DNA from 2 places in the Ensifer sp. ZNC0028 genome. Region 1 is predicted to be linked to the other one. Evidence: predicted binding sites of a transcription regulator. Region 1 holds the regulator's gene; the other holds the start of a gene.

Region 1 (14,624 bases):
CATGAAGGCCTGCGTCAACTGCGACGGCACGGACGACGCCTGCTATGACCCGAAGCAGAACCCGGCACTGAAGCGCGAAATCCGCGCCGCCAAGCAGGCGCTGGTTCCGGAAAACTATGTCCAGCGCGTCATCCAGTTCGCCAAGCAAGGCTACAAGGACCTCGAGTTCAAGACCTACGACACCGACTGGGATTCGGAGGCCTACCTCACGGTTTCGGGCCAGAACTCCAACAACTCGGTCTCGATCAAGGACGACTTCCTGCGCGCCGTCGAAACCGATGGCGATTGGCACCTGACCGCCCGCAAGGACGGCCGCGTCATGAAGACGCTGAAGGCACGCGACCTCTGGGAATCGATCTCCTACGCCGCCTGGGCGTCGGCCGATCCGGGCCTGCACTTCAACACGACGATGAACGACTGGCACACGAGCCCCGCCGCCGGCCCGATCCGCGCGTCGAACCCGTGCTCGGAGTACATGTTCCTCGACGACACCGCCTGCAACCTCGCCTCCCTGAACCTGATGACGTTCAAGGACGCGGCGACCAAGCGCATCAACATTGCCGACTACGAGCACGCCGTCCGCCTGTGGACCATCGTTCTCGAAGTCTCGGTCATGATGGCGCAGTTCCCGTCCCGCGAGATTGCCGAGCTTTCCTACGAATACCGCACGCTCGGCCTCGGCTACGCCAATATCGGCGGCCTGTTGATGTCCTCGGGCATTCCCTATGACAGCGCCGAAGGCCGCGCCATTGCCGGTGCGCTGACCGCGATCATGACCGGCATCTCCTACGCCACCTCGGCCGAGATGGCCGAGAAGCTGGGTCCGTTCCCGGGCTTTGCGCCGAACCGCGACAACATGCTGCGCGTCATCCGCAACCACCGCCGCGCCGCCTATGGCGAGACGACCGGTTACGAAGCGCTGTCGGTCAACCCGGTTGCGCTCATCCATGGTGACAATCCGGATCAGGACCTCGTCATCCACGCCATGAGCGCGTGGGACAAGGCCCTGGAGCTTGGCGAAAAGCACGGCTACCGCAACGCCCAGGCAACGGTTATCGCGCCGACCGGGACGATCGGTCTCGTCATGGACTGCGACACGACCGGCATCGAGCCTGACTTCGCGCTGGTCAAGTTCAAGAAGCTTGCCGGCGGCGGCTACTTCAAGATCATCAACCGCGCCGTTCCGGAAGCGCTGCGCTCGCTCGGCTACGGCGAAAGCCAGATCGCCGAGATCGAGGCCTACGCGGTCGGCCACGGCAACCTGAACCAGGCGCCGGCGATCAACCCGTCGACGCTGAAGGCCAAGGGCTTCACCGACGAAAAGGTGGAAGCGGTCAACGCCGCGCTGAAGAGCGCCTTCGACATCAAGTTCGTCTTCAACCAGTGGACGCTCGGCGCCGACTTCCTGAAGGGCACGCTGAAGGTCACCGACGAACAGCTCGGTTCGATGGACTTCAACCTGCTCGACCACATGGGCTTCTCCAAGAAGGACATCGAAGCGGCGAACATCCACGTCTGCGGCGCGATGACGCTGGAAGGCGCACCGTTCCTCAAGAACGAGCACCTGCCCGTCTTCGATTGCGCCAACCCCTGCGGCAAGATCGGCAAGCGTTACCTGTCGGTCGAAAGCCACATCCGCATGATGGCCGCCGCCCAGCCGTTCATCTCGGGCGCGATCTCCAAGACGATCAACATGCCGAACGAGGCGACCGTCGAGGACTGCAAGAACGCCTACATGCTCTCCTGGAAGCTGGCGCTGAAGGCAAACGCGCTCTACCGCGACGGCTCCAAGCTGTCGCAGCCGCTGAACGCCTCGCTGATCGAGGACGACAAGGACGAGGATGCGCTGGAGGATCTGATCCAGGCGCCCGCCGCCGCCCAGGCCGTCACCATCACCGAGAAGATCGTCGAGCGCGTCATCGAGAAGGTGATCCGCGCCCGCGAAAAGCTGCCGAACCGCCGCCAGGGCTACACCCAGAAGGCCGTCGTCGGCGGTCACAAGGTATATCTGCGCACCGGCGAGTTCGGTGACGGCCGCCTCGGCGAGATCTTCATCGACATGCACAAGGAAGGCGCCGCCTTCCGTGCGATGATGAACAACTTCGCGATCGCCATCTCGCTCGGCCTGCAATACGGCGTACCGCTCGAAGAGTATGTGGAGGCCTTCACCTTCACCAAGTTCGAGCCGGCCGGCATGGTCCAGGGCAACGACGCGATCAAGAACGCGACGTCGATCCTCGACTACGTCTTCCGCGAACTGGCGGTTTCCTATCTCGGCCGTCACGATCTTGCTCACGTGGATACGTCCGATTTCGGCAACACCGCACTCGGCAAGGGCATCCAGGAAGGCAAGACCAACCTGATCTCGACCGGCTGGACCCGCGGCTACAAGCCGACGATCGTCGGCGGCACGGGCGAGCGGGCCTCCAGCGAGCCCAAGGGCTCGTCGACGGGTGCCCCCGCTCGCGCCTCCTCGGGTGCGACCGTGACGGCGATCGCCGGCAACACGGTGCGCAAGCTGGAAACGACGACCGCGATCGCCACTTCGGAAATCGTCGCTTTCAAGCGCGACTATGAAGAGCGGGCTGCGGAGCTGGCAGAAGAGATCGCCGACGAAGTCGAGCAGGAAGTCACCGCCCTCTTCTCCGACAAGGCGGCCGCCGAAGCGGCATCGGCCAAGTCGGATGCCAAGAAGGTTGAAGCCGAACGCCGCGCCCGCTCGATCATGCAGGGCTACACCGGCAACATGTGCACCGAGTGCCAGAACTTCACGATGGTGCGCAACGGCACCTGCGAGAAGTGCGACACCTGCGGCGCAACGAGCGGCTGCAGCTGAGCACCACGTCGTCGGTGACGACGACGGCCGACTGTCGACTGCAATCATTGCCAACCCGAAGTTCTCTTCGGGTTGGATTGCTTTAGAGAACAAAACGAGAATTTATGGACCGAGCCGACATTTGACCGAGGCCCCGTGATGCCACCCCCGATCATCGACATCATTCTCGAAGACCCGAACCGGGATGACCTCAGCGGCATCGTTGCGCCGCTGGATGCCTACAACGATGCCCATAGCGGCATGGTCGACCTACCCGGTTTTGCCATCGTGCTTCGCGATCCGGAGACGAAAGTCGCGACGGGTGGGCTCTATGCGACCGATGGATATGGCTGGGCCTTTATCCGTTACCTCGCCGTTCCCGATGAATACCGCGGCCAAGGCCTTGGCCGACGCCTGATCGAGGAAGCGGAGAAGATCGCGCGCCAGCGCGGCTATGTCGGCCTCTGGCTCGACACCTTCGAATTCCAGGCCCGGCCGTTTTATGAAAAGCTCGGCTTCGAGGTCTTTGGTGAACTCGAAGGCGGTGAAGGGGCGATTGCGCGCTACTTTCTGAAGAAGCGGTTCTGACGTCGGAAAGTCACGCCCCGAAGAAGCAACCGCGTTTTCTGCCCTCCGAAAGCAGCAGCATGCGGCGGCGACACGATGCACGACCGCCGACGCCACCGGACAGCGAGTGCCTTGTTGCCCTACAACGCGTTCAGGGTCACCCGAAGCGCCGGCTGCCGTTGACGTCCTTGCCGATGATCTCCCGGATAATGGTCAGGGTTTCCTTCGCCGCCTCCTTGGGTGCAAGTGCGGTATCGGCAACGTTGCTGACCAGCTTCGTCATGTCGTGATCGATGTCCTTCTCCGCCCAACGCTTTCCTTTGGCGACGGTGATGTAGACCGAGTAGGCATGATGCATGGTCCCGGGCCGCTCGCCGATGATGTGGAGAATTCCTCGAAACGTGTTGGGATCGGCCTCGGCGAACAACGTCTCGCCGATCCTGTAGCCGGCCCGCACTCTGCCGCTGGTGACCAGGATGTTCTTGTCGCTCACCGAGACGCCGGCATCGCCGAGCAGCCTGCGCATTTCCTCCAGATAGGGCGAAAGGTGGCCGTCATCCATGATGGCCTTGGCGTTCAGGCCATCTGAAATGACGATCTGGCCCTTGGGCATATCGCCTTTCCACGACGCCCTGATCGCTTCGATCGCCTTGATTGAGTCCGGGCTCAGCGTTTCACCGGTGGTCGGGTGTGCGATGTAGTCGTTCCGATCCTTGGACAGGGTGCGAACCGGGACGACACTGGGCACGGCCGCAATGAAATCCGGCGTAAGTTCGGCCCAAAGCGAGAGTTTGGCGTCGTCGTAAAGACCCCTCACCTTCGTCGCAAGCGTCGGGTTGAGATCCCATATATTCTCGCCATGGCCCGTCGCCAGATCCACGCCCCTTGCCTCGACTTCCGTCATCATCCGCCGGCCCTCGGCGTAAACCTTGTCCTTCGGCCGCTTGTCCCCCTTGGCAAGGCGGTACTGGTAATAGACCCAGAGGGGATCGCCATAATTTGACGTGTAGGTGTTGTCCTTGCCGACTATTCCAAGTCGTTTGTAGAAATCCCACATCGCATCGTTGACCTTGAAGCCGAACTTATCCCGCACGCGCACGTGATCCTGAAATGCGGTCGTGAGATAACTCAGCATCGGGTCGTTCTTGGTAGGCAGAGCAATCAGGTAGGCCGGGTTGGCCGGCATGATCTGGTCCTGGCACCAATCGAGATCGTCCAGGCTGACGGTCATGTGCAGCGTGGTGCAAATGTCGAGGCCGATGGTCAGGCCGTGGAGCTTGCCCATCACCATGTCCTCGAGGCAGCACCGCACGAGTTGTTCCCGGCTCTTGAACACTTCAGGCCCAATGAAGCCGGCGACATCGTTGACATGCAGCCATGCGCCCTTCGGCTGCACTTTCGCAAGCTCCATGCCGATGGCCCGGCTGAACCCGTACTTCCGGGACTCAAGCACCATCATGTCGACACCGTTTGCCGCGCCGTTGGTGAATTCCGATCCTTGCCCGGTTTCGAAGTAGAGACCGTAGCGCTCCCCTGCCTTCACGCTTGCATATTTCAGGATCTTCTCATTGGTGATGTCGAAGATCTTGTTGCAATCATCCGTACCGGCAAGGCTCTGGAACACGGTGGAAACTGTGCCGGGAAAGTCTTGGCTGACCTCACCCTGGACGTCGATGTGGGCAAGCACGCACCAGGGGATGACGTCCACCAGCTTGAACGTATCCACGATGTCCTTCAGCGCCCGCTGCACCGTGACGACGCTGTCGACGGTGCTGTCCACCGGGTTGGTACCGATGACGATATCTCCGGTCGCGTAGGAGAACGCATCGAAGACTTGCCACATGATGTCGTCGGGATGGTCGGTCGGCGAATTCGGCTGGATCCGTGCGCCCATGTATCCTTTGGCCCCCAACTTGGTCCCGGGCATGACATTGAAGATCTTCTGGCTGACGGCGATCAGTTCGTCATTGCTCATCAGCTTCGGCACACAGCCGATGGTATCGCTGGTCAGGCCATACATGACGCCTTTGATCTCATCTTCCGATTTGGTCAGAAGAAATTCCTTCAGCTGGCCCATGGTCCAGTCCTTCAGCTTTTCCTGCTGGACCTTGTCGGTGGTCTGCCAGATCAGTCGTTGCAGATCGTCCTCAAACAGAGGGTGACGATCGAGGTCTGCGATCTTCGTTCTTGCCAGCAGGGCGCGTGCGTTCGTTCGGGACGCGTCACTGTCCGCAGCCACACCGATTGTTTGGTCGCCTTCCTTGAAGGCATTCGCGCATCCCAGCACCTGCCGATAGGTCGTCTCGTCAAAGCCACCCTTGATCCTGCTGATATAGGCGAAGACGTCCTCATCCTGCTTCACCTCGTCGATTGCGAGGTTGCTTGCGCCCGCTGCGGCACGGGCAGCGTGACTGTAGGCGGTCAGCGTGGCCGCTGCGGTCCCCGCCACCAGCAGGAGGTCGCGCCTGGACAGTGCATGCTGGTCTGAGAACATGCCTTTGCGCATTGCCATTTCCTTTCCGCAAAAGGTCTATCGGCATTTCGCCGGACGACTCACTGGCGACTGGCGATTGAAGGAAAGCGCACAAGAATAAATGCTCGACACGTGTCACGTGGGCATGGACCCGCGAGCATCGGCCAGCCGGGCCAAGTCGATTACTGCAGGCTCATCACGATGCGACCGTCGATCTTGCCCGCTTCCATGCGGCGGAAGATCTCGTTGATATTCTCGAGGCTATCCCACGAGAAATGCGGCGCGACCTTGCCTTCGGCGGCGAATTGCAGCGATTCCTCCAGGTCCTGGCGAGTGCCGACGATCGAACCACGCACCGTGATGCGCTTCAGAACCGTTTCAAAGACCGGCACAGAGATCATTCCGGGGGGCAGGCCGACGAGCGCCATGGTGCCGCGCGAGCGCAGGAAACCGAACGCCTGCTCCATCGCAGCCGGCGAGACGGCCGTCACAAGCGCTCCATGCACGCCGCCGGTAGCCTTGATGACCTGCTCGACCGCATCCTTCGCCTTGCCGTTGACCGTTATGTCGGCGCCCAGTTGCTTTGCCAACGCCATCTTGTCGTCAAAAATGTCGGCGGCGACGACATGCATGCCCATCGCCTTTGCGTATTGCACGGCCATGTGGCCGAGCCCACCTATGCCGGAAACTGCAACCCATTCGCCGGGACGGACTTCGGTCTCCTTCAATCCCTTGTAGACGGTCACACCCGCGCAGAGCACCGGCGCGGCAGGGCCGAACTCCAGCGCTTTCGGCAGGCTGCCGACGAAATCAGGATCCGCCAGTCCATACTCCGCAAACGTTCCGTTGACCGAATATCCCGTATTCGACTGGGCCGCGCACAGCGTCTCCCAGCCGGTACGGCAATGCGGACAGTAGCCGCAGGCGCTGTGAAGCCAGGGAACGCCGACCCGGTCTCCCTCTTTCACTCTTTTGACGCCGGCGCCGACCGCCGAGACATAGCCGACGCCCTCGTGTCCGGGAATGAACGGTGGACTGGGTTTTACCGGCCAGTCTCCATTTGCGGCATGGAGATCGGTATGGCACACGCCCGTTGCTTCGTATTTGACCAGGATCTGCCCCGGCTGCGGCGTTGGCACCGCCAATTCGTCGATCGTCAGCGGCGCCCCGAATTGCCGGACCACGGCCGCCTTCATCATCTGAGCCATTTGCCAATCCTCCTCCAATCGCCGGGCCACGGAGAGGTTTCTGATGGGAACAGCGGGCCGGCAGGGGCCTATCTCACATACGAAAATCGTGTAATTGGCGCGGGCATCATGGCGTTCACAACCAGTGCCCGGACGGCATTTCATGGTTGGCGTGTATCGCCGACACTTCAACGAGGCTCATGGAGCGCCATCGTCCGGTTGCAGGGTAAACCCGCCGGCAGAGTTCGACAATGGGTGGAGTTCAGAAGCGATTCAGAGCCCGACGGCCTCGCTCCTACTAGCCGGATCGAGCAACACTTATCGGGCAACGACGTTCGAGCGGGCGTGCTGGCGCGCGTCTATTGACAGGCTCGGCGGCCGTCGTGTTGACTGGATGGCACGGGGCCGTAGCTCAGTTGGGAGAGCGCCGCAATCGCACTGCGGAGGTCGAGGGTTCGACTCCCTTCGGCTCCACCAAGGCAAACAGAATTGAGCCAATTGCCGAAGCACTGGAAGAGTGGCTGATTTGTAATCAGCAGATCGCAGGTTCGAGTTTCTCTGGGGACACCACTCGTCCCGGCCACCGCCCGGCCTTCGCGCAACAACGCCCGCTCACGCGCCCCTGTTTTCAGAGGCTGAACGGATCCCGCGCGGAGCGTTTTTCGCTCGGTGCATTGAACGGATCCGCCTTCTTCTCCTTGGACTTGCGGCCTTCGTCGGCGATGATCTCGTCCACTGCCTTCTGGCACTTCATCAGCTCTTCGGCCGCGGGGCCGGTGCCGCGCAGGCTGAGATTGGCGATGACGCGATCTTCGAACGCGATGGCTAGGCCCCGCTTGCGCACGAAGCCCGTCAGGAACTCGGCGTCGGTGACGTTCACGAACAGAAACTTTCCGCTCGCGTCGCCAGCGGCGGTCGCCGAAGCGCTCCAGGGCTCGGTCTTGTCGAAGCGGAACGTCAGGTCGTATTCCTTGCCGACCTCGAGCGACCGCCAGTCGTCGCTGGCGAAGCTCATGTAGAGCGGCGACTCAGAGCCCTTGGGATAGAACCCCAGCCGCAAGGTGACGCCGCCGTCGAATTCCGACGAGATGAAGCAGGAGCCCTCCATCGAGGTGTCGGATGCAACGGTCCAGCCGTCGACGTCCTTCCACTTGATGATTTCGGACTCCTCAGCCGCGGCCGATCCCGCGGCGATCAGACAGCTTACCAATCCGACCAGCAATCTACGCATGCAAAACCCCCGTTTGCCCGCATTTTGATAGGTCCCCGCGCCGCTGTCGAGGGTACCGAGCCCGATACCAGCAACATTTTAGGAATATTCACCTCTCTGCGGCAAGCGGACGCGCCCATCACATGGCGAAAGGATCTTTCGACGACTTGGTCTGGCCGCCACCGGCAAAGGGATCGTTGTTCGGGGCAGTGCCACCGGCGCCGGCAAAGGGATCGTTCGCTGCCCCCTGCCCGCCATTCGGGATCAAGGCGCTCACCGCCTCCTGACATTTGAACATCTCGCTCACCGCTTTCATCGAATCGCGCAGGCTGAGGCTCGCGACGACGCGTCCCTCGAAGGCCAGCGCCAAGGTGTTCTTGCGAACGAATTCGGTAAAGAAGTCGGTGTTGGAAAAGTTGACGACGAGGGCCTTGGCGCCGGTAAGATCGACGCCGAACGCAACGGCCGGCCACTGGCGACCACGGTCGAGCTGCAAGGCGACATCGTATTCCCGCTGCGGCTCGATGGATTTCCAGTCGGCATTGCCGATCGAAAGAAACGCCAGGTTCGCCGACCCCCGCGGATAAAAGCCGATACGAAGGATCGCACCCGCATCATAGCTCGTCGCGGCGTAACACGAGCCTCCCAGGGAAGGATCGGAACCCACCGTCCAGGCGTTGATCCGTTTCCAGATGTTCGAACGCCCTTCTTCAGCAGACGCCGCTCCGGCCGTGAGCAACAGACCGAGCACCACCAACGACAATCTACGCATGCAATTACCCCACTTTCCACGCAAAGTTATCTTTTTTTGACCTCCTGTCGAGACGGTGAAGCCCCTTCCTCGCAGGGATTTTTGCGCATCCCCCACCCCCGGCCCCAGAGCCGATAGTGCCAGTGCGTTCTTCGCCCGTCGCAAGAGGAACGGTCAAGATGAACTCGAGGTGCAGCGGCTGGCGCAAATCAGACACAGCCTGCAGGCAAAGAGCTGTTGAACACGGCAGAGTGATCGCCATGCTTGCTGGACTTCGGAACGAAAGCACGGTTCACATCGTTTCCCACCCTGTAGTGCCACCCCCTTCATCAAGTGGACGTTCCCCGTGCTTGCCGCCCTGCTTCTCGCTTCGATAGTCGCATCGCCCAATATGCCTGACGTCAAGCTCAGCGCTGCGACGGTGGATGAACTCCAGACCGATTTCGAACGGGCCGTGCCGTGCCACCAGATCGATGGACGCAACGTGTGGAAGGGCGCGCTGGCGTTCTACATCCAGTCCTTCGTTTATGACGGCGACACGCCCGTCGCGACCGACGCGGCCGACGCGGTGCTTCCGGAAGACAACAGCGCAGAGACGGTGAAGGAGTTCGAGGACGCCTGCTCGACCTCGCAAGCGACCTAAATCTCTCCTCATAGAGCCCCGCGATTCGCTCGAATCAGCTGCGCGACTGGCGCCTGCCGGCGCGTTTTTGGCACGCAACCGTCGCCGAAAAGCGCCCTGCTCCCGCAAAAGTGACCGATAGACACCCGCAGAAGCGGCCAATTGCCTGAATTCACGGAATTTTAGGCACTTGCGGAACACATATGGAACAGATAGTGTCTGTTCTTGATTTGTTTCACGCCTCTGGAGCGACGTGCCATGCTGACCCGCAAGCAACAGGAATTGCTTCTGTTCATTCACGAACGCATGAAGGAGTCGGGCGTACCGCCGTCATTCGATGAAATGAAGGATGCGCTCGACCTGGCGTCGAAGTCCGGCATCCACCGTTTGATCACCGCGCTCGAAGAACGCGGCTTCATTCGCCGGCTGCCGAACCGGGCGCGCGCGCTCGAAGTCATCAAGCTTCCGGAAGCTTACGCCGCCGGCCAGCAGCAGCCGCGCAGGGGCTTCTCGCCGAGCGTGATCGAAGGCAGCCTTGGAAAGCCGCCGGCGGCCGCTCCTGCCGCGCCGAAGCCCGCCCCGGTTGCCGAAAGCACGTCCGTTTCCGTCCCGGTGATGGGGCGCATCGCTGCCGGCGTTCCGATCTCGGCAATCCAGAACAACACCCACGACATCACCGTGCCGCTCGACATGATCGGCAGCGGCGAACATTACGCCCTTGAAGTGAAGGGCGATTCGATGATCGAGGCCGGCATCTTCGATGGCGACACGGTGATCATCCGCAACGGCAACTCGGCCAATCCCGGCGACATCATCGTGGCGCTCGTGGACGACGAGGAGGCGACGCTGAAGCGCTTCCGTCGCAAGGGCGCGTCGATTGCGCTCGAAGCCGCCAACCCCGCCTACGAGACGCGCATCTTCGGACCGGATCGCGTGAAGATCCAGGGCAAGCTTGTCGGGCTGATCCGCCGCTACCATTGAGCTGCAGACAGCACACCGAATCAAAAAAGAGCCTCGCCAAGGCAATTGGCGAGGCTCTTTCTATTTCGGGTGAAATCCAGATTGTCTATTCGTGGATCGTATATTCTCCGAGCTCGCAGAGATCCTGCGTGTCCTCGGTCGTATCGAGGGCCGAGCCCTCCTCGAATTCGAATCGCATGTCGTATTTGCAGACGTCCCGCCCGTCGGCAATGGTGATCTCCATGCTCTCGCCGGGGTTCAGGACCTGCCGACCGAAAACATCGTCTTCCCACTCATTGACGCCGACCGGTGACGTATAGAAGTTCGTCAGTACCACGCTGGTGTTGTTCTTCAGCTGGAAAACCAGGTCGTCAGCGTGCGCCTCAATAGCGGTCGCCGCAAAACACGCCAACGCCGTCAGGATCAGTCTCTTTTTCATTGATGCCATTGCCTCCGTTCTTAATGTTGACGGACGCTACCGATGCGGCTGATCTCAGCGGAGTCATCGTTCCCCCTCTACCGATTTCACCGAAGCGATAAGATCCGACGGAGGCATAGGAGACGTGGCTTGCGCGGACGTGGGGTCGCGAAACGACCCGCGCTGCCCTAAGGCAGAACGTCAAACCAATTCAAACGAGGTGAGATTTTTGGAGGCCTCGCCCGGAATTGAACCGGGGTACAAGGATTTGCAGTCCTCTGCGTCACCACTCCGCCACGAGGCCTCACAGCTCGGATAACCAAGCGTTGGCGCGGATTTAGAATGATTGCAGAAAAACCGCAAGAGGCATTTTCTGAAAAACGCGCCGTCGATTTGTTGGATAGATACTTTCCACAGAACGATCGCCGATGCCCGCCGATCGGCTCCCGGTTGATCTCAGCACCAGGGCGTCGGGCGTCCATCCCACGGGCGCACGAGCCCCTCGGAGACAAGCACGCGTCCAAGAGATTGATCGCCACGGGTAACCAGGCGCAGTTTTTCGCCGGCCTTGGCGTCTGATCGCCCGCCTGCCGAAACCAGCTTGAAGTCGCCCGCGTTCAGCAACTCGCGCAGGCGCTGCTTGGCGTAGAAGCCGCGCGAACGCTCCTTGTCGCAGCTTGCCTGGCGGATTCGCGGCGCATCGACGTCGGCGACACGGATCGTCTCGCCATGAAAGACGAAGGTGGAGCCATCGATCACGCAGTTGTCGTTGCGAATGCCGCAGAAATAAAACTGGTCGGTGCGGATGGACGCCGTCTTCACCTCTTCATTCGGCCGCACGACGGGGGTTGGCGGCGTGACGCCGACATTCACCGACGGCACCGGTGCGGCCAGGGCGACCTTCGTGACCGGGTCGGGCTTCGGATTAGGCTTGTGCCTGTCCGCCTGATGCGCGACGCGCTCCTGCGCTTCAGGAACGGCACGCGGAGGCTTCGGCTTCGTTTCCGTTCGCGACGCAAAAGCCACGACATCGGAAACCACGGGCCAGTGCCGCAACTCGGCGCGATGGTCATAGGCCATGACGCCGCCAAGGGTGAGCGCTGCGGCCAGATACCACGGCGCCATGCCGCCCTGCTTGCTGCTGCTTCTGCCCGAACTGCGGCGTCGACGTTTCGTAGTGGCTTTGGCCATCGGTCCCCATCCTGATTCGAGACCGCATTATGCGTTTGATGGGTTGCCGAAAAGTTTTCGAGGGTACCCCAACAGAGGGGAAGCCTGCGACGAACCGGTCATTCGCCCTGAGCATCACGGCGGTTCTTGAAATATTCGGGAATCGAACCGCGACCGCCCGAAGGACTGGGAACGGCCCCTGCCCGCAACAAGAGGAGCGGCAAACGGCGTTCGGCTCAGGAACCCTTCGAGGAATTGGTTTTCCCGCGCCAGCGCGCCCACCAGACGGCCAGGCGACGACGACGGCGGCGAACCGAGGGAATGTCGTGGGAAAGCACGATCAGGCCCAGCGGTATCATCCAGAAGCCCAGCACGGGCAGGAAGCCGAGAAAACCGCAGAACACCAGCAGCGAACCCAGCAGGATGCGCAAGAGCGGAGAGTCGGGCAGCGCGATGCGCCATTTGCCCAGCACGATCTGTCGTGTCTGCGGATCAATGCCGAAATGCATCTGCTTCCTGTTTTTATTCATCATTCCCTATCCGGCGTGTTTTCCCACAATTGGGGACTTCTCCACAGCCTCGCAACGGAACTTGTCATTTTTTTTGAAAAAAGCGCTTGGCAAATCAGAAAAGCATGCGTATTAGCAGCCTCACTTCTGAAGCGCACAGCACAACAGCGGCGCGGATGATCCCTGGTAGCTCAGCGGTAGAGCATTCGACTGTTAATCGACAGGTCGCCGGTTCGAATCCGGCCCGGGGAGCCACTTTCTAAAGGCCTGCACCTCACGGTGCAGGCCTTTTCTTTTAGGCCTTTCAATAGCTTAGCTGCAATCTTGAAAGCGCCAGCGATCAGACCTCCCCGCTGCACCTTGCTTTTTTGGTTACATTTTGGGTACTTTTCGGACCACAAAAGGCTCTGAAAGGCGCTCATTCATGGGATCTGACGATCTCTCCCGCTACGTCGTGAAGCATCCAGCCAGCGGAATTTACCGCTATTATCGCCGCGTCCCGACGGAAGTCGCTCACCTCGACCAGCGATCCCACGTCAAGCAGTCCCTAAAAACGAAGAATTTGAAGGAGGCGCTGGAGAAGGCCCAATCGGTGCACGAGGCCGCTGAGAGCCTTTGGCGAGCGCTGCTGGCTGGCAACGACAACGAAACGGCGTTTGCGCGCTACGAGGCCGCTGTGAGGCTCGCACAGTCGCTCGGCTTCACCTATCGACCGATCACCGAAATCGCGTCGCTCCCGCTTGAGGAAATCGAGCGGCGGCTGGCTGTCGTTGGAGAAAACCTCGATAGATCGCAAATGATCGTCGACGCGGTCGCAGGAACGGTCGATGAGCCGGCGCCGCGCCTCAGCAACATCTGGTCTCTTTACGAGAAGCACAATGCCGCAGGCCTCACCGGCATGTCGAAGAATCAGCTTCGAAAGACCAAAGTGTCGCGCGAACGGGCAATCACTTACGCGATCGACGTGATGGGGGATCTTGAGCTGGGCGCAATCACTCGTCCCGACGTGCTGAAGTTTCGCCAGTGGTGGACGGACAAGATTATCGACGAGGGTCTGAAGGCCGACACGGCCAATCGCTCGTTCAGCGACATCATGGGCATGCTCACGCCCATAGACGCAGCGCTACACACGAATTACCACGCGGTATGGGAAAAGGCCCGCATCAAGGAGACGAACGCCACTAAAGGCCGCAGCCGCCCGCCCTTTTCCAGCGAATGGATCGCATCGAAGATCCTGCTGCCGGGCACCATGGATATGCTCGACGAGGATGCGCGCCTGGTCGCCTACGTGATGGTGGAAACGGGCGCCCGCCTTGGCGAGATCTGCAATCTCAGGCCGCAGGATATCCGTCTCGACGATGAGGTCCCGCACATCGAAGTGGCGGAGCGCGATGATAGGCGGCAGAAGAGCGACTATTCGATCAGACGCGTGCCGCTCGTCGGGGTTTCGCTGTGGGCCATGCGCCAGCGGCCGCAGGGCTTCAAGAAGTATCACGACAAGGCCGACTCCGCCTCTGCGCTGATCAACAAGGTCCTGCGAAATAACGGCTTGATGCAGAGCGATGACCATTCAATCTACTCGCTACGCCATAGCTTCCAGGATCGAATCGAAAACGCGAACTGCTCCGATCGCATGCAGGCCGACCTGATGGGCCACGAGTTCGGGCGACCGCGCTATGGTGACGGAGCGGAGATGAAGCGCCGGCAGGCGTTTCTCAGTGGGATTATGTTCGCGTGGGTAATGTGAGATCATGTCTCACCGACGGATGTCGCGGGCTTCGCACAGGAACTTAGAAGTGCATACACCGTTTCGTTACCATGATGCGTCATGATAGCCCTATCTGATCAGTCGAGCGCATCTTTACCGCAACGCACAATGACACCATATTGTGTGGAATCGATGTTGATTGTAACGTCCGGCCACAGCTCACGGGAGGCTTTC
Region 2 (14,624 bases), 150 kb from region 1:
GCCCGTCCGATCGCAACCCTCTCGATCGAGGCGCAGGAGCGCCACGAGCGGCGGGAAAAGGTCTACCGGGACGAATAAGCTTTCGGGCTTTCGTAGCAGTCTGAAAAAAGGCGCGGGTCAAACCGCGCCTTTTTCCGTTATGCCGAATTTCTTGCGAAGAAACGAAGCGGATTTTCACTTCAGTTTCTGGCCTCAGACAGTATCCCGCGTTGTCGCGATGCCCGACGTCGCCGTCGGGCCAATGCGCAATCAGGGCTTACGCCCGGCGGAGATGTCGGCCAGCATGCGGTTCATCTCCTCTTCGATCGTCGGCTCCTTGTGACCGCCATCGGCAGGCGCGCCGAGGGTTGGCTCCTGACGGCCGGATTGAAGCGATGCACGGTTTTCCGGGTTGACGGATGTCGCCGGGCCGAGGCGCTGCAGGTCGCCGGTAATCTCGGCGTCGAGGAGGCGCTCGAAGTCGGAAAGAGCAGCGGCCGGAGCTGGCTGCGGCTGAGGCTGCGACTGGATGATCGGTGCGGGGCGCTGAAGCTGCTGGGGTGGCTGCGCCTGAATGGGCTGCGGCTGCACGGTCTGGGCCATGGCGACTGGACGGTTCATCGGCGCATCGACGTTCACCGAAGGGGGGGCGACGGCGGCAACGGACGGGATCTCAGGTGCCGCTTGGGCGACAGAGCGGGCAAGAGGGCGCTGCTCTGCCGCAAGGGCAGGTGCGGCCACCGGGCGCTGTTCGGCCGTAACGCGCATCGGCGCCACAGGCTCGACGCGGGCGACCGGCTGTTCCTCGGTCCGGGTGATGGGGCGAACCGGCGTTGCGACGACGGGTTCGGCCTGCATCGACGGCGCGGGCTGCTGAACGGTTTCCCTGACGGCCGGACGGCTTTCGGCCATCGGTTCGGCGACCTTGCGTTCGATGACAGCGGGGCGTTCGGCCGGACGCTCGTCGCCGCCGGCGACGATCCGGCTTTCGATGACGATATCCGTCGGCCCGCCGATCATGATCAGGTGCTCGACATCATCACGGCGCACCAGCACGAGGCGGCGCCGGGTATCCACGGCGGCGGCGTCGAGCACGGCCAGACGCGGCTGGCGGTTCTTGCCGCCACGGATGAAGGGCGACGAAGGGCGGTTGCGCATGATCCAGAGTACGGCCACGAGGCACAAAAGTCCGATCGCGACCGCTGCAGCGGCGACAACGAACCGGCTGCCGTTGTCGGCGATGATCGTTTCCATCATAGGCTGAACTCCTTCTGCCTTTCGAGTGGCAGTATTTGACGGCTTTTTTCGGGCTCGGACAAGCACTTCGCCGACATTCCCTGTGAATTGGCTCGAATGCTTCCGCACAGGTGCTTTTTGCTGTTATCTCTGATTGTTAAAGATGATTCTTGTCCGAATGATCGAGGGCGTGTCGGCAATGGCCGATTTTGCCCGGCGGTTTGAGCGGATGCCGGCCGGAAGGGCTGGGCCGCGCCCGCGCGCGGCGCCGGCCGCGTAAGAGGACCCGATGACGAAATTGCGGCAGTCAGGCGACTACCAGATGCCGGTTGTTGACCGTGGCGTCAGGCCCGGAACCGTGCTGCGGATCGTGCTGCTCGCGATCGTCCTCACCGTTTCCGCCATCGCCTTCGTGATCTTCCGGAACCAGATGGAAAACGAGATCGTGCTCGGCATCCTCGGCGTTCTCGCCATGGTCGGCATCTTCTTTCTCGTGTCCTCCGTCATCGGCTTCATCGAGGTGATGCCGCAGTCGCGCCCGGACGAACTGGCGCGCGCCTTCCTCGATGCGCATGAGGACGGCACGATCGTGACCGACCGCAAGGGCCGGATCATCTATGCCAACGCCGCCTATGGCGCGTTGACGGGTGCCAGAAACGCTGCCGGCATCCAGTCGCTCGAAACCATCCTGTCGCGCAATCGCGAGGCGACGGAAGCGATCTACCGGCTGACCAACGGCCTGCACGAGGGGAAGCAGGGGCATGAGGAATTCCGTCTGCTGAAGCCGCTCGCGACCGGTGCGGCCACCGGCTCCGGCGCCCATTGGTTTCGGCTGAAGGCGCGCGTCCTGCCGCTCGAAGACAGCGAGCGCAACCCGCTCTATCTCTGGCAGATCGCCGACATCACCGCCGAGCGCGACGACCAGGAACGCTTCTTCAAGGAATTGCAGAACGCGATCGACTATCTCGACCACGCGCCCGCCGGCTTCTTCTCCGCCGGCCGCAAGGGCGAGATCTTCTACATCAACGCCACGCTCGCCGACTGGCTCGGCATCGATCTCACCAAGTTCCAGCCGGGCTCGATCAGCATCGGCGATCTGGTGGCCGGCGAGGGGCTGACGCTCGTCCAGGCGGTTCAGGCGGAGCCGGGTCTGAAGAAGACCAAGATGCTCGACCTCGACCTGCGCAAGATGAACGGCCAGAGCCTGCCGGTGCGCATGATCCACCGCGTTTCCTCGACCCGCGACGGGGCGCCCGGCGAAAGCCGCACCATCGTCATGTCGCGCGAGGGCGGCGAGGACAGCGACCAGTCGGCGTCGAGCGCGGCGATGCGCTTTACCCGCTTCTTCAACAATACGCCGATGGCGATCGCCTCGGTCGATGGCAACGGCCGGATCCTGCGCACCAATGCGCCGTTCCTGAAGCTGTTCTCCGGCCTCGTCTCGCAGGACGATGTCGAGCGCGGCGCGCTGATTGATGCCGTGGTGCACGAAACCGAGAAGCTTCGCCTGCACGATGCGCTTGCGGCCGCCAAGGACCGGCAGGGCGACATCGCACCGATCGACGCGCTGCATCCGACCGATGGCGAGCGCCATTTCCGCTTCTACGTCAATGCCGTGATCGACCAGACCGATCAGGCGCCGGAGGAAGCGGCGATCATCTACGCACTGGAGATTACCGAGCAGAAAGCGCTCGAAAACCAGATGGCGCAGACGCAGAAGATGAACGCCGTGGGCACACTTGCCGGCGGCATCGCGCACGACTTCAACAACGTGCTGACTGCGATCCTGCTGTCGTCCGACCACCTGCTTCTGTCTGCCCGGCCGGCCGACCCGAGCTTCGCCGACCTGATGGAGATCAAGCGCAACGCCAACCGTGCCGCTGTTCTCGTGCGGCAGCTGCTTGCTTTCTCGCGCAAGCAGACGATGCGGCCGACGGTACTCAACATGACCGACGTCATCGGCGACCTGCGCATGCTGGTCGACCGCATGACCGGAACAAACGTCAAGGTCGAGGTCGACTATGGCCGCGATCTCTGGCCGGTCCGGACCGATCTCGGCCAGTTCGAACAGGTGCTTTTGAACCTCGCGGTCAACGCCCGCGACGCCATGCCCCAAGGCGGCATCATTACACTTCGCACCCGCAATCTGCCGGCGGCGGAGGTTTCGGCCTTCGGACGCCGTGAGCTGCCGGACGAAGACTTCGTGATGGTGGAAGTTTCCGACCAGGGAACAGGTATTGCGCCCGAAATCCTCGACAAAATCTTCGAGCCGTTCTTCACGACCAAGGAAGTGGGCAAGGGCACCGGTCTCGGCCTGTCGATGGTCTATGGCATCGTCAAGCAGTCGGGCGGCTACATCTATCCGGAATCGGAAGTGGGCAAGGGCACGACCTTCCGCATCCTTCTGCCCCGCCACATCGAGGTTCCGGTCGCTGCGGAAGAGACCGCACAGGCCGGGACAACGCCCGCGACCAATACGATGGCTGTTGCCGCGCCGGCCGCTCAGGCAGTTGCAGCCCCCCCTGCGAAGCAGGAAGAGCCGACCGATCTCACCGGGGATTCGGCCGTGGTGCTGTTGGTGGAAGACGAGGAGGCCGTGCGCCGCGGCGGCAAGCGCATGCTGGAAACGCGCGGCTACACCGTCTACGAAGCGGGCTCCGGCGTCGAGGCGCTCGACATCATGGACGAGCTCAACGGCGCCGTCGATATCGTCGTATCCGACGTGGTGATGCCGGAAATGGACGGACCGACGCTTCTGACCGAACTCAGGAAGAAGTATCCGGACCTGAAGTTCATTTTCGTTTCCGGTTATGCCGAAGACGCCTTTGCCCGCAACCTGCCGGCGGACGCCAAGTTCGGCTTCCTGCCGAAGCCGTTCTCGCTGAAGCAACTGGCCGTCGCCGTGCGCGAGATGCTCGATTCCTAAGCCTGGTCGGTCTAAACTTTCTTTTGAGTAATCCCGGTGAACTCCGGACACGAAAAAGCCCGGCGATTATCTCGCCGGGCTTTTCTGTTTGTCGAAGACTGTCCGAGATTACTTCGCGTTGAGCGCCACGGCGATCTCGCCGGCAAGCCGGGCATTGTTCTCGACCAGCGCAATGTTGGTCTCGAGGCTGCGGCCCTCGGTCATTTCGAAGAGGTTGCTGAGCAGATAGGGCGTGACCGCCTTGCCGGTGATCTCGTCGTTTTCGGCGTTGTCGAGCGCGCGGGCGATGTAGATTTCCATCTCTTCGCGCGGGATCTCGGCAGCTTCCGGAACCGGATTGGCGACCAGCATGCCGCCTTCGACGCCGAGTTGCTCGCGCATGGTCTGGAAGTTGGCGATGGCCGCCGGGCTGTTCAGCATCAGCGGGCTCTTCAGGCCGCTGTCGCGCGACCAGAAGGCCGGGAAGATTTCGCTGTCATAGGTGACGACCGGAACGCCGCGCGTTTCGAGCACTTCGAGCGTCTTCGGGATGTCGAGGATCGCCTTGGCGCCGGCGCAGACGACGATGACGCCGGTGCGGGCAAGTTCGTCGAGGTCGGCGGAGATGTCGAAGGAGAGCTCGGCGCCACGGTGCACGCCGCCGATGCCGCCGGTCGCAAAGACGCGGATGCCGGCGCGGGCGGCGGCAATCATCGTCGCGGCAACGGTCGTCGCGCCGGTGCGGCGCTCAGCGATCGCGAAGGCGAGGTCGGCGCGCGAGACCTTCATCGCGCCCTGGGTCTTCGCCAGTTCTTCGAGCTTGGCGTCGTCAAGGCCGATATGCAGCACGCCATGGATGACCGCGATGGTCGCCGGCACGGCACCCTGCTCGCGGATGATCGCTTCAACACTGCGGGCCATGTTCAGGTTGCCCGGGTAGGGCATGCCATGGGTGATGATGGTCGACTCCAGTGCCACGATCGGCGCGCCACGCGCCTTGGCGGCTGCGACCTCGTCGGAATATTCCATCGGCAGGAAGGGGGAAGCGGGTTTGGTCATGGTCTTTCCTTGGGAGTTCTGCTGGCAAATGTCATGACAGCATTTGGGGCACGGGCACAAGGGCCAGCGCCTGTTCGAGATTGGTCGCGGACATCTCTTCGGACGCGGCCAAGGGAGAGCGCAAGGTGATTTGAGCGGCTGCGATGCCGTGCCGCAGGCACGCGTTGATGGCGTGGCCACCAAGGCGCGCCGAGAGGAATCCGGAGGCGAGCGCGTCGCCGGCGCCGGTGACGTCGGCAAGCGCGGGAAGGGCTGGCGGAACGGCAACGCAGGTGTCTTCGCCGTCGAAGGCGACGACGGCGCGGCCGCCGCGTGTGACGACGCCACCCGTAAGGCCGACGCTTCTCAGCAACGACGGCCACTCATTCGCCTCGGCCGCATCCTTGCCGGTCAGTGCCCGGGCCTCGGACTCGTTCATGAACAGGAACGAGAGATGCGAGAGGCAAGGCCGATAGCGGATGACCTTGGCCGGCGAAACGGCGATGCCGGCGACGAGGCGGCCGTTGCCGGCAGCCGACTGGGCAAGTGCGGCGATGGTTTCTTCCGGCAGGTTGGCGTCGGTGAGAACGAGCTGGCTCGTGGCAATGACCTCGCGCAGCGCCCGTCGTTGCAACTGCCGGGGCGAGAACAGCCGGTAGAGCTCCATGTCGGCAAGCGCAATCACCAGATTGCCATCGTTTTCAAGGATCGCCGTATAGCTCGGCGTCTGGCGGTCGAGAAAGGTGAGGGGAGTGTCGATGACGCCGGCGGCGGCCGCGGCTGCGGTCACCATCTCGCCGGCCGCATCGCCGCCGCGGGTGCTGATCATGCGCACGCTGTGGCCGAGCCGCGCCATGTTGCGCGCGGCATTGAAACCACCGCCGCCCGCTTCTTCGAACCAGCTTCCCGGATTGCTCGATCCTGGCGCTGTCGTTCCCGATATACGGCCGCGCCGGTCGATATGCGCACCGCCGAAAACGGCGATCTCAGCTTGCGTCATGAATGTTCCTCTGCTTGGCCGATCGGCCGAATATCTGTTGGCATCCTGCAATGCCGCATCGCGAAGCGCCACGCGCCCGACCCGTCCGAAGTGTCATGCGCCAACGAATCGGCCGGGCCTAACAGGGCAGGTTCGAAGTGCTGGCGCCAACATTCGAAAACTCTGGTTTCGCTCCGTGAACAAGAATCGAACGCATGGTGGATAGCTATTGTTTTTCAATGTGTTGTCGCGCTCTTGCAAATACGGAACAAAACATGTACAAAAACTCCTGCGGCGGCTTCATTGCCTCGGTAGCTTCAATAACCTAAAGGTGGACCAAATGGCACAAAACTCTTTGCGGCTCGTAGAGGACAAATCGGTGGATAAAAGCAAGGCACTTGAAGCGGCACTTTCCCAGATCGAACGTTCGTTCGGCAAGGGATCGATCATGAAGCTCGGTGGGAAGGACAGCATCATTGAGATCGAGACGGTTTCGACCGGCTCTCTCAGCCTCGACATCGCGCTCGGCATTGGCGGCCTGCCGAAGGGCCGCATCGTTGAAATTTACGGCCCGGAAAGCTCGGGTAAGACGACGCTGGCGCTGCAGACCGTTGCGGAAGCTCAGAAGAAGGGCGGCATCTGCGCCTTCGTCGACGCAGAACACGCGCTCGACCCGGTCTACGCCCGCAAGCTCGGCGTCGACCTCGAAAACCTCCTGATCTCGCAGCCCGACACCGGCGAACAAGCGCTCGAAATCACCGACACGCTGGTACGCTCCGGCGCGATCGACGTTCTCGTCGTCGACTCGGTTGCCGCACTCGTGCCGCGCGCCGAAATCGAAGGCGAAATGGGCGACAGCCTGCCGGGCATGCAGGCCCGCCTGATGAGCCAGGCGCTGCGCAAGCTGACGGCGTCGATCTCCAAGTCGAACTGCATGGTCATCTTTATCAACCAGATCCGCATGAAGATCGGCGTCATGTTCGGTTCGCCGGAAACCACCACCGGCGGCAACGCGCTGAAGTTCTACGCCTCGGTCCGCCTCGACATCCGCCGCATCGGCTCGGTCAAGGAGCGCGAAGAGGTCGTCGGCAACCAGACCCGCGTCAAGGTCGTCAAGAACAAGATGGCGCCTCCCTTCAAGCAGGTCGAATTCGACATCATGTATGGCGAAGGCGTATCGAAGACCGGTGAACTGGTCGACCTCGGCGTCAAGGCCGGCATCGTCGAGAAGTCGGGCGCCTGGTTCTCCTACAACAGCCAGCGTCTCGGCCAGGGCCGCGAGAACGCCAAGACGTTCCTGCGCGACAATCCGGATCTCGCACGCGAGATCGAGACGGCGCTGCGCCAGAACGCCGGCCTGATCGCCGACCGGTTCCTCGAGAATGGCGGTCCGGAAGCGGACGACGGCGACGAGCCGCCGGAAGCATAAGCCGCTCGGTCCACTGAGCTTACCCAAGAACCGGTCGCCCCATGGGCGGCCGGTTTTTTGCTGGCGTCTGGACAGTCGGATATGTGAGCGATAAAAGCCTTTGGTTCCGGCGACCCAGCGCGTTGGAGGGTGTGGTCACCATGGGCGGCTGCAGGGTTTAGGGACAATGGCTTAGTGGCGCGGCGTGGGCCGGACCCGGGCCGGAATCGGTGCTTAAGAATAGGACGCAAGATGAGCGGCGTGAATGAAATCCGGTCGACCTTTCTCGACTATTTCCGCAGGAACGGTCACGAGGTCGTGTCGTCGAGCCCGTTGGTGCCGCGCAATGACCCGACATTGATGTTCACCAATGCAGGCATGGTGCAGTTCAAGAACGTCTTCACCGGCCTGGAACAACGTCCCTATTCGACGGCCGTGACGGCGCAGAAGTGCGTTCGCGCCGGCGGCAAGCACAACGACCTCGACAATGTCGGCTACACCGCACGCCACCACACTTTCTTCGAGATGCTCGGCAACTTCTCCTTCGGCGATTACTTCAAGGAACGCGCGATCGAGCTTGCCTGGAACCTGATCACCAAGGAATACGGCCTCGACGCCAAGCGCCTGCTGGTCACGGTCTACCACACCGACGATGAGGCCTTCGATCTCTGGAAGAAGATCGCCGGCTTCTCCGACGACCGCATCATCCGCATTCCGACCAGCGACAATTTCTGGGCGATGGGCGATACCGGCCCTTGCGGCCCGTGCTCGGAAATCTTCTACGACCACGGCGACCACATCTGGGGCGGACCTCCGGGTTCAGCCGATGAAGACGGCGACCGCTTCATCGAGATCTGGAACCTCGTCTTCATGCAGTACGAGCAGATCACCAAGGAAGAGCGGGTTAACCTGCCGCGTCCGTCGATCGACACCGGCATGGGCCTCGAGCGCCTTGCCGCGGTTCTCCAGGGCGAGCATGACAACTACGACATCGACCTGTTCCGCGCGCTGATCGCCGCTTCTGAAGAAGCAACCGGCGTCAAGGCTGAAGGCGACCGTCGCGCCAGCCACCGCGTCATTGCCGACCACCTGCGTTCGTCCGCCTTCCTGATCGCCGATGGCGTGCTGCCGTCGAACGAAGGCCGCGGCTACGTGCTTCGCCGTATCATGCGCCGCGCCATGCGCCATGCGCAGCTGCTCGGCGCGCAGGATCCGTTGATGTGGAAGCTCCTGCCGGCGCTCGTCGGCCAGATGGGCCGCGCCTACCCGGAGCTGGTGCGCGCCGAAGCACTGATCTCCGAGACGCTGAAGCTCGAGGAAACCCGCTTCCGCAAGACGCTGGAGCGCGGCCTCAACCTCTTGTCCGATGCCTCTGCCGATCTGTCGGAAGGCGACCAGTTCAACGGCGAGACCGCCTTCAAACTCTACGATACCTACGGCTTCCCGCTCGACCTGACCCAGGACGCACTGCGCGCCAAGGGCATCACCGTCGATACCGACGCTTTCTCGGCCGCTATGGAACGCCAGAAGGCAGAAGCCCGCGCCAACTGGGCCGGTTCCGGCGAAGCTGCGACTGAAACCATCTGGTTCGAGCTTAAGGAAAAGCACGGCGCGACCGACTTCCTCGGCTACGACACAGAGACCGCCGAAGGCGTGATCCAGGCGATCGTGCGTGACGGCGCCGTCGTCGCCTCGGCGGCCAAGGGCGACACCGTCCAGGTTATCCTGAACCAGACGCCGTTCTACGGCGAATCGGGTGGCCAGATGGGCGATACCGGCACGATCACCGTCGAAGGCGGCAAGCTCACCGTCACTGACACGCAGAAGCGCGGCGAGGGGCTCTTCGTCCACTTCGCGACCGTCGCCGAGGGCACGGTCAAGACCGGCGACGCCGCCCAGCTCGACGTCGATCATGCGCGCCGCTCGCGCCTGCGCGCCAACCATTCGGCAACGCACCTCCTGCACGAGGCGCTGCGCGAAGTGCTCGGCACCCATGTGGCCCAGAAGGGCTCGCTGGTGGCGCCCGAACGCCTGCGCTTCGACGTTTCCCACCCGAAGCCGATGACGACCGAGGAGCTGAAGATCGTCGAAGAGATGGCCAACGAGATCATCGTGCAGAACTCGCCGGTGACCACGCGCCTGATGAGCGTCGATGATGCGATTGCCGAAGGCGCGATGGCGCTCTTCGGCGAGAAGTACGGCGATGAGGTTCGCGTTGTCTCGATGGGCCGCGGCATCCACGGCTCCAAGGCCAACCGGGCCTATTCGGTCGAACTCTGCGGCGGCACGCATGTGTCTGCCACCGGTGACATCGGCCTCGTGCGCGTCGTCTCCGAAAGCGCCGTCGGCGCCGGCGTTCGCCGCATCGAGGCGCTGACCGGCGAAGCGGCCCGCGCCTATCTCAACGAGCAGGACGAGCGCGTGAAGACGCTTGCCAATACGCTGAAGGTTCAGCCGGGCGACGTGCTCGGTCGCGTCGAAGCGCTGCTCGACGAGCGCCGCAAGCTGGAACGCGAGCTGACCGAAGCCAAGAAGAAGCTGGCGCTTGGTGGCGGCGGCGAGGCCGGTTCTGCCGACGCGGCCCGCGACATCGCCGGCATCCGCTTCCTCGGCAAGGTCGTCTCGGGCGTCGAGCCCAAGGACCTGAAGAGCCTTGCCGACGACGGCAAGAAGAGCCTCGGCTCCGGCATCGTCGCCTTCGTCGGCGTTTCCGGTGACGGCAAGGCCAGCGCCGTCGTCGCCGTAACCGACGACCTCACGTCCAAGCACAGCGCCGTCGACCTCGTCCGCATCGCGTCTGCCGCTCTCGGCGGCAAGGGCGGCGGCGGCCGTCCCGACATGGCCCAGGCCGGTGGCCCGGACGGAGACAAGGCAGCCGAAGCGATCGAGGCAGTGGCCGTCGCACTCGCCGGCTGATTGCCACCGACAGAATAGGAAAAGGGTGCCCGTTGCGGCACCCTTTTTTGTTTGCGGCGTCAGGTCTTATCGAGCCCGCCGAGGCGCACAAATCCTCTGCGAAAGCAGCCGGACAACTCCGCAGGATTTGTCAAATTGATCTATGGTCTACCGATCCGTGAGCAAAGCGCGAAAGGTTGGACATGGAAGAGCGGGTAACGTGGGCGACCTATGAACGGCGTCTGCACCGGGTCAGCGACTACATCTACGGCCATCTCGACGGCGATCTCGACCTCGATCGTCTCTCGGAGATTGCCTGTTTGTCGCCGCACCATTGGCACCGCATCTACCGTGCGGTCCATGGCGAGACGCTGGCAGCGACCGTCAAGCGGCTGAGGTTGCAGCGGGCCGCGGCCGATCTCGCCCAGACCGATCTTCCTGTCGAAACGATCGCGCAACGCTCTGGCTATCCCAATCTGCAATCCTTCAACCGCACCTTCAAGGCCGCCTACGGGCTGCCGCCGGCGCGCTACCGCAAGGAGGGAAGCCATGTCGCCTTTGAAACCGCTTCAACGGAAGGAATTCCAGACATGTACGAAGTCACCCTCAAGGAGGTCGAAGCCTTCGACGTCGTCGGTGTCGCCCACACCGGCTCCTATATGGAGATCGGCAAGGCATTCGAGACGCTCTACGGCACTCTCTTTTCGCGGCAACTGTTCCGGCCTGACATGGAGATGATCGGCATTTATCTCGACGACCCGGAACTGGTGTCGACCGAAAAGCTGCGCTCCATTGCCTGCGTCAGTGCGCGCGGACAGATGCCGGTTGAGGCGCCGTTGACGCCACAGCATCTCGACGGTGGCCGCTATGCGGTGCTTCGCCACAAGGGCCCCTATGCGGACATGCCGAAAGCCTATCAATGGCTCTACGGAACCTGGCTGCCGCAGTCCGGCCGCGAGATCCGCGACAGCCTGATGTTCGAGAAATATCTCAACAATCCGCGGGAGGTCGCACCGACCGAGCTTTTAAGCGAGATCTACCTGCCTTTGAAGTGAAGGAAACTTGAGCACTGCGCCGCAATTGACGAATCAGCGGCCGGGCGGCACCTTTTGGTTCGGCGTGGCCTGCGCCGAACCTCCAAAGATCGTCCCCGGCACGATCCTTTCATGGAGGCAAAGGGACTTCAGTCTCGGGTCGCAATCCTGGTCCCACCGTTTCGGATCCGGTTGCTGGGGAACTTGCCCGAGACGCGAAAGGCCCGTCATGACTGAAAACCGGAATTTTAAACGCCGCGTGCGCGCCCGTGCCGCCAAGACCGGCGAATCCTACACGACCGCACGCATGCATCTTCGCGACGCGGAGGCGACCGGCGCGCTGTGGCAAGCCAAATCGCTGCGCCTGGCCGCGGTGCAATCGGCCTATTTGGATGATCCCCGCGACCCGGCAGCCCTTCGCCATGCCGGTGAAGAGATCCGGCAGCTCATTAGGCAGGCGCATCGGGCAGGGGCGCGTGTTGTGCACTTCCCGGAAGGAGCGACATGTTTTCCGAACAAGCGCATCATGTCCGCAATCGGGCCCCGCGACATCGGCCCGTCCGATTGGCACCGGTTCGAATGGGCGGTTCTGCGCGAGGAGCTTGACGCCATCCGAAGACTGGCGCGAGATCTCAGCCTATGGACGGTGCTCGGCTCCGTGCACAAGCTCACCGAGCCGCATCGTCCGCACAACAGTCTCTATGTGATCTCGGACAAGGGAACGATTGCGACGCGCTATGACGAGCGCATGCTGTCCAACACCAAGATCTCTTTCATGTATACGCCCGGAACGATCCCGCTGACATTCGAGGTCGATGGCATCCGCTTCGGCTGCGCGCTCGGCATCGAGTGCCATTTTCCCGAGATTTTCCTCGAATACGAGCGGCTGAATGTCGATTGCGTCCTGTTTTCGACGTCCGGCGGCGCTCTGGAAAACGACCTTGCCTTTGCAGCCGAAGTACAGGGGCATGCGTCGAGCAACCGCTATTGGGCAAGTTTTGCCGTTCTCGCACAACCGGGCCTCACAGCCCCCTCAGGCATCGTTGCTCCCGACGGACAATGGGCGACGCGATGCGTGGGAGACGGGCCTTCGCTTGCCTTAGCCGATATCATCAACGATCCGGACGATCCGGCCCGCCCATGGCGCCGACGGGCGAGAGGTGGCATCTACGATCCGCATATCGTCAGCGACGACCCGCGAAGCAGCAGCCGCGACATGTTCTAGGCGCTGATGGCACGACGGCCGGAGCAATCGAACCTAGCGTGAAGCAGCTTGCGCCGAGGCCTTCCGCAGGGCGGCTGCCATGCGCGTGGAATCGCCCCAGGTCGAAAGCCAGATCAGCACCTTGGTGGCAAAGGAGATGACGGCGCGCAGGGCGTGAGCGAGCGGGTCTTCGCCCGAAAGTTGCGCCTCCGCGTGATCGAGATGCGCCAGCTCCTCCTCGCGGATCGACAGGATGAGGGCATGAAGCTCCGGATCCTTGTCGGCGAGGAAATGCAGTTGATCGTCGAGATGGTGATGCACGGCGGCTTCCACGGCGGCCGTGCAGGCCCATATGCCGCGACGCCCGAAGAGCGCGGTCACGAACCCGAGCAACCACCCGCCCAGGCTCCAGAACTGCATGATGCGGCAGGGTCGGGATTTTCGTGCAGCCATCGCCGCGCGAAACAGCGCGCAGTGCTCGATCTCGTGACCAAGCATTTCCGAGAGCATCGGCACGCAATCCGGATAGAGCCTGCGGGCGACCGCGATCTGGGCTCCATAAATGCGGATCGCGCCGAATTCCCCGGCGTGATTGACCCTGACGATGCGAGCGATCGTCAGGGCGTTGCGCGGGGAAATCGGCGCGATCATTTTTTCAAGCTCGGTCGAGCCTATCAGGCAGCCATGGCCTTCTGCAGGTTCTCGTCGATCTTGTCGAGGAAGCCGGTGGTCGAGAGCCACGGCTGATCGGGGCCGATGAGCAGCGCCAGGTCCTTGGTCATGAAGCCGGCTTCGACGGTGTCGACGCAAACCTTCTCGAGGGTTTCGGAGAACTTCGCGAGTTCGGCATTGCCGTCGAGCTTGGCGCGGTGGGCAAGGCCACGGGTCCAGGCGAAGATCGAGGCGATCGAGTTCGTCGAGGTTTCCTCGCCCTTCTGGTGCTGGCGGTAGTGGCGGGTAACCGTGCCGTGGGCGGCTTCGGCTTCAACCGTCTTGCCATCCGGCGTCATCAGAACCGAGGTCATCAGGCCGAGCGAGCCGAAGCCCTGGGCGACGATGTCGGACTGAACGTCGCCGTCGTAGTTCTTGCACGCCCAGACGTAGCCGCCGGACCACTTCAGAGCCGAAGCGACCATGTCGTCGATCAGGCGGTGTTCGTACCAGATCTTCAGTTCCTTAAACTTGTCGGCGAATTCGGCGTCGAAGACCTGCTGGAAGATGTCCTTGAAGCGGCCGTCATAGACCTTGAGGATCGTGTTCTTGGTCGACAGGTAGACCGGAACCTTGCGCTGGATGCCGTAGTTGAACGACGCGCGGGCGAATTCGGTGATCGAATCGTCCAGGTTGTACATGCCCATGGCAACGCCGGCCGACGGTGCGTCGAAGACGTCGTATTCGATTTCCTTGCCGTCTTCGCCGACGAACTTCATCGTCAGCTTGCCCTTGCCCGGGAACTTGAAGTCGGTGGCGCGGTACTGGTCGCCGAAAGCGTGACGGCCGACGATGATGGGCTTGGTCCAGCCCGGAACCAGGCGCGGCACGTTCTTGCAGATGATCGGCTCGCGGAAGATGACGCCGCCGAGGATGTTGCGGATCGTGCCGTTCGGCGACTTCCACATCTTCTTCAGCTTGAATTCCTCGACGCGGGCTTCATCCGGCGTGATCGTGGCGCACTTGACGCCGACGCCGTGCTTCTTGATCGCGTTGGCGGCGTCGATCGTTACCTGGTCTTCGGTCGCATCGCGGTTTTCGACGCTGAGGTCGTAATATTCCAGATCGACATCGAGGTAGGGATGGATCAGCTTGTCCTTGATGAACTGCCAGATGATGCGGGTCATCTCATCGCCGTCGAGTTCGACGACCGGATTGGCGACCTTAATCTTTGCCATGAATATGCCTCGTAGCTTATGCGGGACAGCGGGAGCGATGTCCCTTCCTCTCTGAAA

The links. Region 1 encodes LexA, which represses DNA repair genes until DNA is damaged. Its sites were predicted from a motif close to TGTTCNNNNTGTGTTCNG; they were not measured.
Region 2: the regulator LexA is predicted to act here: its motif matches at 6,402-6,419, upstream of recA (recombinase RecA).

What each region holds. Positions count from the first base shown of each region.
Region 1 is NZ_JTLA01000035.1:15,288-29,911, reverse strand. Features, by position in the region: gene L981_RS09225 (vitamin B12-dependent ribonucleotide reductase) at 1-2,836, shown strand, start outside; gene L981_RS09220 (GNAT family N-acetyltransferase) at 2,975-3,403, shown strand; gene L981_RS09215 (ethanolamine ammonia-lyase) at 3,540-5,888, opposite strand; gene adhP (alcohol dehydrogenase AdhP) at 6,038-7,063, opposite strand; tRNA gene L981_RS09205 (tRNA-Ala) at 7,444-7,519, shown strand; gene L981_RS09200 (hypothetical protein) at 7,671-8,273, opposite strand; gene L981_RS09195 (hypothetical protein) at 8,392-9,120, opposite strand; gene L981_RS09190 (hypothetical protein) at 9,395-9,646, shown strand; gene lexA (transcriptional repressor LexA) at 9,884-10,606, shown strand; gene L981_RS09180 (hypothetical protein) at 10,692-11,024, opposite strand; tRNA gene L981_RS09175 (tRNA-Cys) at 11,234-11,307, opposite strand; gene L981_RS09170 (thermonuclease family protein) at 11,460-12,194, opposite strand; gene L981_RS09165 (hypothetical protein) at 12,410-12,703, opposite strand; tRNA gene L981_RS09160 (tRNA-Asn) at 12,863-12,937, shown strand; gene L981_RS09155 (DUF6538 domain-containing protein) at 13,107-14,429, shown strand.
Region 2 is NZ_JTLA01000035.1:167,179-181,802, reverse strand. Features, by position in the region: gene dksA (RNA polymerase-binding protein DksA) at 1-78, shown strand, start outside; gene L981_RS09930 (flagellar biosynthetic protein FliO) at 250-1,236, opposite strand; gene cckA (cell cycle histidine kinase CckA) at 1,505-4,141, shown strand; gene L981_RS09920 (pseudouridine-5'-phosphate glycosidase) at 4,250-5,179, opposite strand; gene L981_RS09915 (carbohydrate kinase family protein) at 5,211-6,158, opposite strand; gene recA (recombinase RecA) at 6,478-7,566, shown strand; gene alaS (alanine--tRNA ligase) at 7,798-10,461, shown strand; gene L981_RS09900 (GyrI-like domain-containing protein) at 10,644-11,495, shown strand; gene L981_RS09895 (carbon-nitrogen hydrolase family protein) at 11,704-12,699, shown strand; gene L981_RS09890 (demethoxyubiquinone hydroxylase family protein) at 12,733-13,329, opposite strand; gene L981_RS09885 (NADP-dependent isocitrate dehydrogenase) at 13,353-14,567, opposite strand.